Regions from separate parts of the Virgibacillus sp. FSP13 genome, predicted to be linked through region 1. Evidence: riboswitches for the same ligand, from Rfam matches in the RefSeq annotation. Region 1 holds a riboswitch; each other region holds the start of a gene.
The links. A riboswitch is a leader RNA that binds a small molecule or an ion and turns the genes downstream of it on or off. The one in region 1 is predicted to bind cobalamin.
Positions count from the first base shown of each region.

Region 2: linked by a shared signal. The riboswitch ahead of ACW2QC_RS11145 (ribonucleoside-diphosphate reductase subunit alpha) and the one ahead of ACW2QC_RS04220 (ABC transporter substrate-binding protein) in region 1 are both predicted to bind cobalamin.
Region 3: linked by a shared signal. The riboswitch ahead of ACW2QC_RS11665 (acyl-CoA thioesterase) and the one ahead of ACW2QC_RS04220 (ABC transporter substrate-binding protein) in region 1 are both predicted to bind cobalamin.

Region 1 is NZ_JBSVKG010000003.1:87,625-91,876, forward strand. Features, by position in the region: gene ACW2QC_RS04205 (CoA-acylating methylmalonate-semialdehyde dehydrogenase) at 1-133, shown strand, start outside; gene ACW2QC_RS04210 (enoyl-CoA hydratase/isomerase family protein) at 209-1,252, opposite strand; gene ACW2QC_RS04215 (enoyl-CoA hydratase-related protein) at 1,269-2,054, opposite strand; cobalamin riboswitch at 2,360-2,525, shown strand; gene ACW2QC_RS04220 (ABC transporter substrate-binding protein) at 2,681-3,661, shown strand; gene ACW2QC_RS04225 (FecCD family ABC transporter permease) at 3,624-4,252, shown strand, end outside.
Region 2 is NZ_JBSVKG010000011.1:4,023-8,274, reverse strand. Features, by position in the region: gene ACW2QC_RS11150 (alanine/glycine:cation symporter family protein) at 1-836, shown strand, start outside; cobalamin riboswitch at 973-1,222, shown strand; gene ACW2QC_RS11145 (ribonucleoside-diphosphate reductase subunit alpha) at 1,369-3,657, shown strand; gene ACW2QC_RS11140 (ribonucleotide-diphosphate reductase subunit beta) at 3,680-4,252, shown strand, end outside.
Region 3 is NZ_JBSVKG010000012.1:16,570-20,821, forward strand. Features, by position in the region: gene ACW2QC_RS11650 (LysM peptidoglycan-binding domain-containing protein) at 1-966, shown strand, start outside; gene ACW2QC_RS11655 (MFS transporter) at 1,047-2,261, opposite strand; gene ACW2QC_RS11660 (DUF2087 domain-containing protein) at 2,335-2,904, opposite strand; cobalamin riboswitch at 3,020-3,203, shown strand; gene ACW2QC_RS11665 (acyl-CoA thioesterase) at 3,332-3,802, shown strand; gene ACW2QC_RS11670 (YaiI/YqxD family protein) at 3,833-4,252, opposite strand, start outside.

The DNA of each region.
Region 1 (4,252 bases):
TGTTCCTGCACCAATGGCATTCTTTGCTTTTGCGGGGAATAAGGCCTCCTTCTATGGGGATTTAGGGACAAACGGAAAAGACGGTGTACAATTCTATACGCGTAAAAAAGTAGTTACAGAACGCTGGTTTTAGTAAGCTTTGTATGTTTATACTTTGTTATGAACTAGAAAAATCCGGTTCCTATCCAAGGAACCGGATTTTAATCTGTCATGATTCTGCAAAAAATGAATTTATAAATGCTTGGGAAACATCAGTTAAGCTTTTATATTTATATTGTGGGTTTTGGTCTTTATCAACCAGTACCGAACGAACACCTTCATAAAAGTCGGCATGCTTCAAAAAATTTTTAGCTAGGATCAAATCAGTTTGAAAGCATTCCTCTAATGATTTCCCTTCCCCATCAATTAATTGCTTTAATGTAACCTTTAAGGAGACAGGTGATTTAGATAAAAGTATTTCTCTTGTTTTTACGGCAAAGTCATCTGTATCTGTTGCTAGTGATTCGATGATTTCCTCGATCGTGTCATGGGAAAAATGCTGATCAATTTTAGTTTGTAAAGGAGCTAATATCCCACTAGTTTCTGGATTATCTGTATACATATCCAATAATTGGTCCAATTTTTTTACTGTGTTTACTGTGTGCCAGTTCGTGTTTTCTACTTCGCGAAGTAAATTAGTTAATTGATCACTGGACAGGAAAGCCTCGGCAGCATTTGTATAGATAACATCTGGTGCTGAAATAACGGACGCTGTTAATGCTTGGTAACGTCCTGTATAATCTGGAGCCTTGTTTAAAAAGTAAGCTGCCCCAACATCTGGAAAAAAGCCAATATTCATTTCAGGCATTGCCCATTTCGTTTGTTCTGTTACAATTCGATGGCTGGCCCCGTATGAGAGTCCTACACCACCGCCCATGACGATGCCGTCTAAGCAGGCGATAATTGGCTTTGGAAATCGATAAAGAACTTGGTCAGTTATATATTCCTCTTTAAAGAATTGTTCTGCTGTTCGCAATGCTGCTTGACCCTTTCTTGCTTCATATAGGGTTTTAATATCCCCACCAGCACAAAATCCCTTCGATCCCGCACCTTGTAGTATGACGATGCATATCGCATCGTCTTGACCCCATTCCAAAAGATTTTCCTTTATTTGAACGAGCATGTCGTATGTTAATGAGTTTATTGCCTTTGGTCGATTCAAAGTAATTGTAGCTACACCATTTTCATCAGTAGAAAATAAAACTTCGGCCATGGTATTGGACACTCCTTTATGAATGATTGAAATGAGGCTTCCGCTTTTCAGTAAAAGCTTGAACCCCTTCCTTGGCATCTTCTGTTAAAAACAACTCAGCAAATCGCTTTCTTTCCCGTTCTAACCCTTTTTCAAATGTTTCATTATATCCCTTTGTAACACACTCGATTGCTCGTTTGATACTTGTCATACTTTTCCCATCCACAAAGGATTGGGCAATTGTTAAGGCTGTGGTTAAAAGTTTTTCAGGGGAAACGGTTACCTGCACAATTCCAAGTTCTTTGGCTTCACTACTATTAATTTGTTTACCCGTTAAAATTAACTCTAACGCTGTTGCTGTGTCAGTCATTCGGCTAAGTCGCTGTGTTCCACCGAACGACGGTATTAGCCCGAGCTTTAACTCTGGAAGTCCAAGAACAGCATTTTCAGAGGCGATCCGAAAGTGACATCCCATTGCTAATTCTAAGCCGCCGCCTAATGCAGGTCCATTAATTGCCGCAATGACAGGTTTATTCATTGCTTCTATTTCATTGCAAAGTGCTTGTCCCGCTTCTGACATTTTCTGTCCCTTATTATAATCACCAAGGGCCGGTATAAATTCCTTAATGTCTGCACCAGCTACAAAGAATCGGCCAAATCCTGTGATGACCACTCCATGTACATTCTCTTTTAACTTTAAATCTTCTATGGCTGAGCGTAATTCTGAGATACATGAAGATGATAAAGTATTTGCAGGTGGAGCATTTATCTCCACAATAGCGATATCGTTTTCGGTTGTTATTTTTAGTGCACGATAGTTCATAAAGAAAATCCCCCTTAAAAATTACTGCTAATATTGTTGCAAGAACTGTGCCAGGCACTAACGCTTATATCGCAAGGTGAAAAACTGTGAAAAGTGTCTATGTGTCTATACAATTTGACGGATATGGTGACTCTGTCATAAAGGAATGAGCTTATTATCGCCAAATAAAACGTGGAGGGCGTTCGTAGTAGTTAAATTTAACGCAGGAAGTACTGCTGTCTAAACTTGTCGCATCTACTCTAAATTCTTCCTTTTTTGCTGTTCTAGATTACGCAGATAGTGTATACTCAAGAATGGAAAATATAATATGTGTAACAGAATAGGGTGTCTGTCGTAAAGACTTAAAAGGGAAGTTGGTGAAAACCCAACGCGGTCCCGCCACTGTAAATGGTTTTTGCCTGTATAACTACTGAAAAGAACAGGAAATGAGATGCCATGAGCCAGGAGACCTACCCAATTCTGATATACCAATAAACCTACGAGGATAGGGAGGTGTATAGTCGGCAGAACATCATACTTGATCATGATTGCTGAACAATATTCGTTTAAACATCTTTCATAGCTAAGATGTTTTTATTTTGGTTTAGAAGTATGAGCTTTTAATAGGAAAACAGGAGGAAAAAGAAATGAAATTGAAAAAAATACAGTTATTATTACTGATGATGATCCTATTCATCGGGATATTGACAGGCTGTGGCAGTTCCTCGGATGATGCCGAAAAGGATAACAATAGCGATAAAGATGCGAAAACAGAACAGACAGAGGAAGCCGATTTCCCAGTAACCGTTACAGATGGAACTGGTGAAGAGCTGACAATTGAAGAAAAACCAGAACGAATCGTATCTGTCCTGCCAAGCAATACAGAAATGGCTTTTGCTTTAGGACTAGGCGAACAAATTGTTGGGGTTTCTGATCATGATAATTATCCAGAAGAAGCAGCAGAAAAGGAAAAAATCGGTGGTTTGGAATTAAATGTTGAAAAGATCCTTGCACTTGACCCGCAATTGGTGTTAGCAGATCAAACCAATGATGAGAAAGCACTGAATCAGATTAAAGAAGCTGGAATCCCAGTATTGATTGTTGGGGAAGCAACCGACTTTGAGGGTGTCTATGAAACAATTGAATTGATGGGGAAAGCAACCGGGGCACAAGAAAAAGCAGATCAGGTTATTGGGGATATGAAAGATGAATTAACATCACTTAAGGAGAAAGCTAGCAAGATAAAGGAAGATGAACGGAAAAAGGTATATATGGAAATTTCACCTTCACCAGAGATCTTTACTGCGGGGAAAAATACATTTATGGACGAGCTATTATCTGTTATAAATGCTGACAACGCCGCTGCAGATCAGGATGGTTGGGTCAAAATGAATGAAGAAGCAGTTATTTCTATGAATCCGGACGTTGTGATTACGACATATGGATCATATGTGGATGATCCTGTTGCGGAGGTAACCGAACGTGAAGGCTGGGAGGATATTACGGCAGTCAAGAATGAGCAGATCTATGACGTGAATGCTGATCTTGTTAATCGTCCAGGCCCTCGTTTGGTTGAAGGAGCAGAGGAACTTGGTAAGGCGATCTATCCAGATGTTTTCAAAGACTAAAAAAATAAGTGCCTATCCCATATTGTTGCTGGTTTTGTTTGCAGCTGTATTGATGGGGGTCTCCATTGGCACGGTAAAAGTTCCAATAGAAGCTATTTTGAGGATCTTATTCGCCTCGATTACGCAGACATCTTTACCAGATTCGGTAGATACAATGTATGAAAATATTGTGATGAACATTCGGATGCCACGTGTCATTCTATCAGGCATTGTTGGTGCATCACTTGCCATTGCTGGGGCAGCTTTTCAGGGGTTATTGCGAAATCCCCTGGCTGACCCCTATACCCTTGGCGTATCATCCGGGGCCAGTGTTGGTGCGGTACTGACAATCTTTTTTAATCTGTCCCTGCCATTTCTCGGTTTGTACACATTGCCGGTTTTGAGCATTATCGCATCGTTTCTCACGATTTTCATTGTCTTGTTTTTTGCCAAAAGAGTGGATCGGACAATGCGAGTGGAGACGATTATCTTAACTGGGGTCATTTTTAGTTCGTTCCTAGGAGCTTTGATATCGCTAATGATTGCCTTGACTGGTGAGGAACTAAGGCAAATCATCGGCTGGTTGCTTGGTAGTGTATCAATGCGTGGCTG
Region 2 (4,252 bases), on a different contig from region 1:
TTATTTTTGGTGGCCTAAAGAGCATTGCTAATGTAACACAAATTATTGTTCCGATTATGGCAATTATATATATCTTTATTGCGATTTATATACTGATTGTAAACATTACGGCAATACCAGATTTGCTTGCGTTAATTTTTGAAAATGCATTCGGTATTCGTGAAGTAGCCGGCGGTGGATTCGGTGCGGCAATCATGATGGGGATTAAACGGGGATTATTCTCGAATGAGGCTGGTATGGGTAGTGCTCCAAATGCGGCAGCAACTGCTGAAGTAACACATCCAGCTAAACAAGGTTTAATCCAAGCATTAGGTGTTTTCTTTGATACCATTTTAATCTGTAGTGCAACAGCGTTTATTATTATTTCAGCTGGTGGTTATGAGGGAAGCAAGCTCGATGGTATCCAGTTGACCCAAAATGCATTTGGATTTCATATCGGTGACTGGGCATCAATATTTATTGCAATTGCGATATTCCTGTTTGCTTATAGCTCCATTTTAGGTAACTATTATTACGGTGAAAATAATATCGGATATGTAAAAGACAGCAAATTCGGCTTGTTTATTTATCGAATTGCAGTACTGGCGATGGTTGTCTTTGGTGCTATTGCAACATTCGACCTTGTATGGGCACTAGCGGATTTGACAATGGCGATTATGGCACTTATTAACCTTTACGCGATTACCAGGTTGTTCAAAATTGCCAACCGTGTTTTACAAGATTATCAAAGGCAACGAAAAGCTGGTAAGGATCCAGTCTTTTATAAAGATGCATTGGATGATGATTCCGGTGTTGAATTCTGGGATCGAGATAAGGCGAGTCATGTAGATAAATAAGTATTGTGGACTGTCTACTTTTAATGAGTAGGCAGTTTTTTGTTTTACCCTTGCTAAAAGGGAAGAATTCATTTAGTATGAACTTAGACATGATTTACAATATATTGTGTATTAAAATGTCGATAAAACCATATATAGTATTTGCCTTAAGCGTAGACGCCATTCGGCTTAATTGGGAATCTGGTGAAAACCCAGAACTGCCCCCGCAACTGTAAATGCTGACGAAAATGAGCAAAACCACTGTATAAGTATAGACGTTCAGAAGGTTTCCAAATTAGAAACGAAGCAATTCGATTTGGTGATTTTTAAACGGCTTCTTATATGGGAAGGGCTCAGGAGTAGGGTGAAGCATTAGTCAGTAGACCTGTCTTGCTTAAGAAATTTCAACTTCTTCGGGGATTGAGAAGATGAGATGATAGTTATAGTGCACACAGGACTTCTGTATGCTTTTTAACTGCTGTCATTTCATCCACTCAATTAGTAGTTGAGTGGATTTTTTAATTCTCTAAAACGAAAAGGGAGCGATTAACGTATGATGACAAAAACATCTACTGAGATTAATGATGTACTGGAACAAATTGATATAGCTGCTGAAACATATGGGCTAGATGTTCGTGAAGTGAAACAGCAAATCAACCAACTAAATAGCTCAAAAGCGGATGTAAATCAGCACGCATTATTTTATGCATTAAATAATATTGCCATGGATGAACCTGCCTGGACGTTTGTAGCGGCGCGTATGTATTTAAATGAACTCTATCAAGAGGCAGCTGAAAACCGTGGGTATCATCCGGAACAGCGTTATAGCGATTTTCATAGATTAATTAAGGTGCTAACTGAAAAGGGGATTTATTCGTCCAATCTAGTAAACTGTTATTCCAAAGAAGAAATAATAGCATTAGGAAGGGAGATTATTCCTGAGCGTGATCAACTGTTCAATTATATTGGCCTCTTTTTACTTGCTGATCGTTACATAACACGGGATCATGACCGTAATATTTACGAACTCCCGCAAGAACGGTTCATGATTATTGCAATGACACTGATGAAGGATGAGGCCGAGGAGAAGCGGCTTGAATTGATCAAAGAGGCTTATTGGGCAATGAGTAATTTATACATGACAGTAGCTACCCCAACCCTCGCCAATGCGGGCAAAAGTTTTGGCCAGCTTTCATCGTGTTTTATAGACACAGTCGATGATTCGCTTGATGGTATTTATCTAAACAACTGGGATATTGCTAGGCTCAGCAAGGACGGCGGCGGAATTGGTGCTTATTACGGAAAGGTAAGAGCACTTGGATCAGATATTAAAAAGTTTAAAGGAAATTCATCTGGCGTTGTTCCATGGATTCGCCTTTTGAATGATACTGCAGTCAGTGTCGATCAGCTTGGGCAGCGACAAGGCGCGGTAGCTATTTATCTAGATGTTTTCCATAAAGACATAATGGATGGATTCCTTGATTTGAAAACAAACAATGGTGATGAACGCCGTAAAGCCCATGATATTTTTACAGGTGTAGCCATTCCTGATTTATTTATGAAAAAGTTGCAAGAAGTTGATGAGAACGGGAGAAGTATTGGCGAATGGCATACATTTTGCCCACATCAGGTGAAACAAATGATGGGCTGGAAGGATGAAAATGGTGCTGCACTTGGTTTAGAGGATTTTTACGATGAATCAGATCGGAGCTATTTTACAGAGAAATATGAAGAGGCGGTTAATCATCCACTTTTACCAAGAAAAACATATCGAGCAATGGATATCATGGCACGGATTATGGTTGCCCAATTAGAGACTGGGACACCGTACATGTTTTATCGAGACGAGGCGAATCGACAAAATCCGAATAAACATGTGCGTGGAAAAGGTCGAACAGCAATTTATTGTAGCAATTTATGTACGGAAATTATGCAGAATATGTCGGCAACAACCATTACCAACGAATATCAGGATGAGCAAGGAAATATCGTGATCGTTCGTAAACCAGGTGATTTTGTTGTGTGTAATTTATCGTCGGTTAATCTCGCGCGGACTGTTGAAGCAGGTGTTTTGGAACGATTGATACCGATTCAGATGCGGATGCTTGATAATGTGATTGATTTGAACACGGTTAAAGTTGGACAAGCTCAAGTAACGAATCAAACGTATCGGGCGGTTGGTCTAGGTACATTCGGATGGCATCACCTGCTTGCGCAACAGGGGATTTATTGGGAGTCAGATCAGTCGGTTGTGTATGCAGATGAACTATATGAAGATATTGCTTATTATGCAATTCAATCGTCAATGGAACTTGCAAAGGAAAAAGGAACGTACAGTAAGTTTGTTGGATCAGAATGGCAAACTGGTGATTATTTTGAGCGGAAAGGGTATAAAGCGGATCGCTGGATAGAGTTGCGGGACAATGTGGCGAAGCATGGCATCCGTAACGGCTGGTTAATGGCTGTAGCACCCAATTCATCGACTGCAAAAATTGGTGGGTCAACAGATGGGATCGATCCTATTTATGCTGTTGAGTATGCCGAGGAGAAAAAGAACTTTAAATTTAAAGTGACTGCCCCTGATCTGGATCATGTTACGTACAATTATTACCGAAGATCACGGCATGAGCTGGATCAATTGTGGAGTATTAGACAAAATGCAGCACGTCAGCGGCACGTCGATCAAGGAATTAGTTTTAATCTTTATGTACGTCATGACATTAAAGCGAAGGATTTGTTGAATTTGCACGTTGAAGCCTGGAAGCGGGGCTTAAAAACAACCTATTATGTAAGAAGCACATCACAAGCAGAAATAGATGAATGTGAAGCATGCCACAGTTAATTATAACGGGAGGTTTTAAATAATGACGATCCATACACCAATCAAACGAATTAATTTGTTGAACCCGGAGTCTCCTAATAAATCAACGGGTGTTATCAATGGGGAATCTTCTGGACTATTAAACTGGAATGATATTGCTTATCCACAAATGTATGACTTGTATCAGGCGCTATTATCGAACTTTTGGAAGGCCCAAGAGATCAACATGCAGGATGATATTAAGCAATGGGATTTGCTCAGTCCAACCGAGCAAGATGTTTTTTTACGAATCAATACACAATTGGCAATGCTGGATAGTTTGCAAACACCGACAATGAGTCAGGTGATGGATTATGTGACGGATTCCAGTTTCAAAGCAATTTTTGCGGTGATCTCTCAGCAAGAAGCGGTCCATAATGAGTCGTATTCATATATTTTGAGTTCATTAGTTCCAACACGCGAACAAAATGAACGATTTGATCAGGCGAAAAAAGATCCGGTTGTTTTGAAACGAAATCAACTTATATTAGATAGCTATGATGAATTTCGAAATAACCCGACACCAGCAAACCTATTTAGACTAGGTGTAAATTCGATTAATTTAGAAGGAATTTAT
Region 3 (4,252 bases), on a different contig from region 1:
ATAGAAACAAACGCCTATATAACTGAACTAAATGAACAGGGACGGGAGGAGGTATTGACTCTAGGTAGAAACTTCACTTATCTAGCACCATTTATGTACAGTATGCAAACAGACGGAACAATTACAGAAATGCAAGAGATGCCAATTTTAGAGGCAGCTAGAGCCAATAATGTATCCCCACTACTCGTTTTAACTAATTTTACGGAAGGTAGTTTTGATTCCGACCTAGCAGCTTCTATTTTAAGGAATCCTGATCGACAACAAAATCTAATAACAAATCTGTTAGAAAAAATACGGGCTAAAGGTTATGCGGGTGTAAACTTTGATTTTGAATATGTTTATCCAGAAGACCGGGAAAATTATAATACATTTTTGCGCCGAGTTGTGGCCAGATTTCATCCTGAAGGGTTGATTGTTACAACAGCTCTTGCCCCTAAAGAAAGTGCCGAGCAAGAGGGGTTATTATATGAAGCGCACGACTATGCTACCCAAGGAAATATCGTCGATTTTGTAATACTTATGACGTATGAGTGGGGATGGGCTGGTGGCAGACCATGGGCCATTGCACCAATTAATAAAGTGCGTGATGTGCTAGATTATGCCGTTACTGTTATTCCACGTAATAAAATTATGATGGGGATGCCGTTATACGGACGTGATTGGAAAATTCCTTGGCAGGAAGGAACGATAGCGCAAACTATTAGTCCGAAAGAAGCGGTCCAACTAGCGAAGGATCATGGTGTCGCCATCCAGTACGATCAAACCTACCAGTCTCCATTCTTTCGTTATGTAAGCGAAAATGGGCAAGAACATGAAGTATGGTTTGAAGATGCCAGAAGTGTGCAAGCGAAATATAACACCATTAAAGAGTATGGTCTCAGAGGAGCAGCCTACTGGGTGCTAGGTAATCCATTTCCGCAAAACTGGGCGGTTCTAACAGATAACTTTAAAGTTCGAAAGTTGTAGCGTTCATAAGAATATAAAACACCTCTGTCAAATTAGTGTGCAGAGGTGTTTCTTAATGCCGCATATAGATTCACTCTTTTTTATGGCCGTAATTTCCTTTTCTCTTTCACAAGGTTTACGTTTGCAAGCAATATGGCATACAAAATGGTGAAGAAAATATAGGTGATGCCTACAAGAAGACTTAATGTTCTTGGATTGAATACTTCCAATAAAAATCCAGCTACACCCATCGAAAGGCCTAATGCTGTATTCGATATCATTTGTGTCAATCCAAAAAATGCCCCTTGCCTTGCTTTTGGTACGATTTTCATGATAAGTGTGCTTGAACAAATGTTACTGATTCCTCCAGCGAATGTGATAAATAAAACAGTTAGTAGAGCAAACGAAAAAGTCGGAACAACACTTAAGAGAAGATGGCCACTACCTTCAAGACCGATAAATATCACGACTAACACTACTAGTTTTCGCTTTAATTTAGATGAAAAGAAAGAACTTATAATGAAACCTAATCCAAGCGCTGTGTAAATCAATCCAACTCCAAGGTCTCCCTTGTGAAAAACATCAAGTGCATATACGCTCATGAGAACATTATCAACCCCATTGGCTAAAGGCATGGTAATTTCAATAAAAATAAAGATAAGCAGTATGGACGACCCAGTAATTAACTTCCATGTTGATTGAGCATGGTGAATGGGATTATATTTTTTCTCTTTCGTGACTGTTGGAATTGTCATTTTCAAGATAAATAATGCTGAGATAAGGTATGATAACCCATCTAGTATAAAAGGGAGGTGTAAACCGAATAAATAGGAAATGACTCCCCCAGTACTTGAACCGACAACGAGTACAAAGCCAACCATGATTTGTTCAATCGCGTTAATATATAATAATCTATCCTGTTTTACAAGTGTTGGAATGGTTGACATTCTTGTTGGGGAATAGATAGCTTCCCCAGTTGCTAGACAAAATGCACTTATGTACACAATCCATAAATCCCCTGACCCTTGCACAAGGATTGGTGATATCGCAAATGGAATGCGCAATAGATCAATTGTAATCAGTATTTTTTTCTTGGAAAATCGGTCTGCTAGCATTCCACCGATTGGGGCTAAAAGTAAAAAAGGGGCCATTCGTATAGCAAACAGAAGTCCAATGGCAATACCAGATTCGGTAACTTGGTATAGCAACGTGAGAATAGCTACTTGGGTAAAGCGATTTCCTATTCCATTAATAGTTCCAGACCAGAAAAGCTTTTGATAATTTTTCTCTTGTTTCCAAACCATCCAATTTTTCATTTATATCACCACCTAATTATAATTCCATCTAATTTAATATATATCTAATTAGATGATTAAAAAAATAGGCTGACTAGATCAGCCACAATTCTTCGGGGTTTAATTCATATTCACCATTTTGCCTCGACATAAATTGGCACATGATGAATTCACGCCTAATAGTCGCAAAGTCCCCATAAAATTGTTTAATGTGTTCATTGATTTCTTTTTCGCTGTATGTTCTGCCTATTTCTAGTCCCTTTACAAGATATTCCAGAATAATAAGTTTCTTTTTACGTTGTGCAGGGATATTCTTTAGTTTTCCGTCTTGGAAGAAATTTTGTATTACCTTATATTTTTCTTCGTTATTAACCTGAAATTGCTCCATTTCTTTTTCTCCCCCAATCCTAAGAATTGCCTGTGCCATAAATGCCAGCTTTTTCTCATTTAAGTGAAAATAGATCGTATTTTTCTCCCTCCGCTGGTAAATGATATCGATCTCTTTTAATTTATTAATATGATAGGAGATAGTAGGCGGGGTCAGCCCAAGCTTCCCTGCAATTGCCTGCCCGTGGAGTGGGCCATCTTTTAGCAAAGCAATGATTTGAATTCTTGTTTTGTCTCCGATTGTTTTATGAAAATTAACGATACGTTCAAGTTGCATATGTGTACCCCCTAATATATATCTAATTAGATTGTAATCTAATTAGATATATATTACAATAGTCAAAGTGATGAAACACCCACATTATAATAAAAAATGGTATACTAAATACAATTGAATACATTTGCCTTATGGTGACTTGTATAAAAAGTTGAAAAGGGAAGTTGGTGAAATTCCAACGCGGTCCCGCCACTGTAACGAGGAGAATCCTTTGATAACCACTGTTTTGAATAGGAAACGGGAAGGAAAGTGATTCGATGATTCGAAGCCAGGAGACCTGCCATAGGGAAGGACATTTCAATCCTACGGGAAATAGGAGGGTGTTGCGTTTTGCGTTTATACATATTTAATGTAATTAAATTTTAGTGCGCATTTTTAACATCTTCTATTATGGAAGGTGTTTTTTAATTTTTGGGAGGATATTACTATGGAAAAAATAGCTATACAGGATTCTAAAACCGTTCAAACTCGTTTAGTATTACCACCAGATACAAACCATTTAGATACAATATTTGGTGGTAAGGTTCTAGCTTATATTGATGAAATTGCTGCATTAACTGCGATGAAGCATGCAAAAAGCGCAGTTGTTACAGCATCGATTGATTCTGTTGATTTCCTTTCTTCGGCAAAAGTTGGGGATTCGTTAACATTAGAAGCATTTGTGACGTATACAGGGACAAGTTCAATGGAAGTGTATGTGAAAGTTACCGCAAATGATTTGATTAAAAATGAAGAAAGACTGACAACAGAATCTTTTCTTACCATGGTAGCTGTTAACGAACAGGGGAAGCCGGTTCCGGTTCCGAACGTTTTTCCGGAAACCGAGGAAGAGAAAAGGTTATATCATACAGCACCATCACGAAAGGAGAATCGGGAAAAGCGAGCAAATATACGATGATAAAAAGGGACGCCGAGCTTTGGGTGCTAACTAACTTTGTTCAATTACTTTTTTAAATAGATCGCTAAATTTTTTTTCATCTTCAGCTGTAAAAGCTTTGGGTCCTTTTGTACGTTTGCCGCTTTTTCTAGCCATGGCACTTTCGTAACGTGTTTGCAGGAGTTGATCGATATTCTCATTTGAGTAGGCGAATCCTTTATGATGTAGAACGACACATCCCTTTGCTAAACTTAAAGAAGCAAGACCATAATCTTGTGTGATAATAATGTCATCTTTTTGTGCCAATTTCATAATCCGATAATCAGCAGAGTCAGCCCCAGTGTCGACATAGATCGTTTCGACCCCCTGTGGCTCTTGGTTGTTGGAGTAGTGGGCAAAGCTTTTTACAAGAATGACAGGAATTTGATTGATTTTTGCAATGGAAATGATGATATCCTTTACTGGACAAGC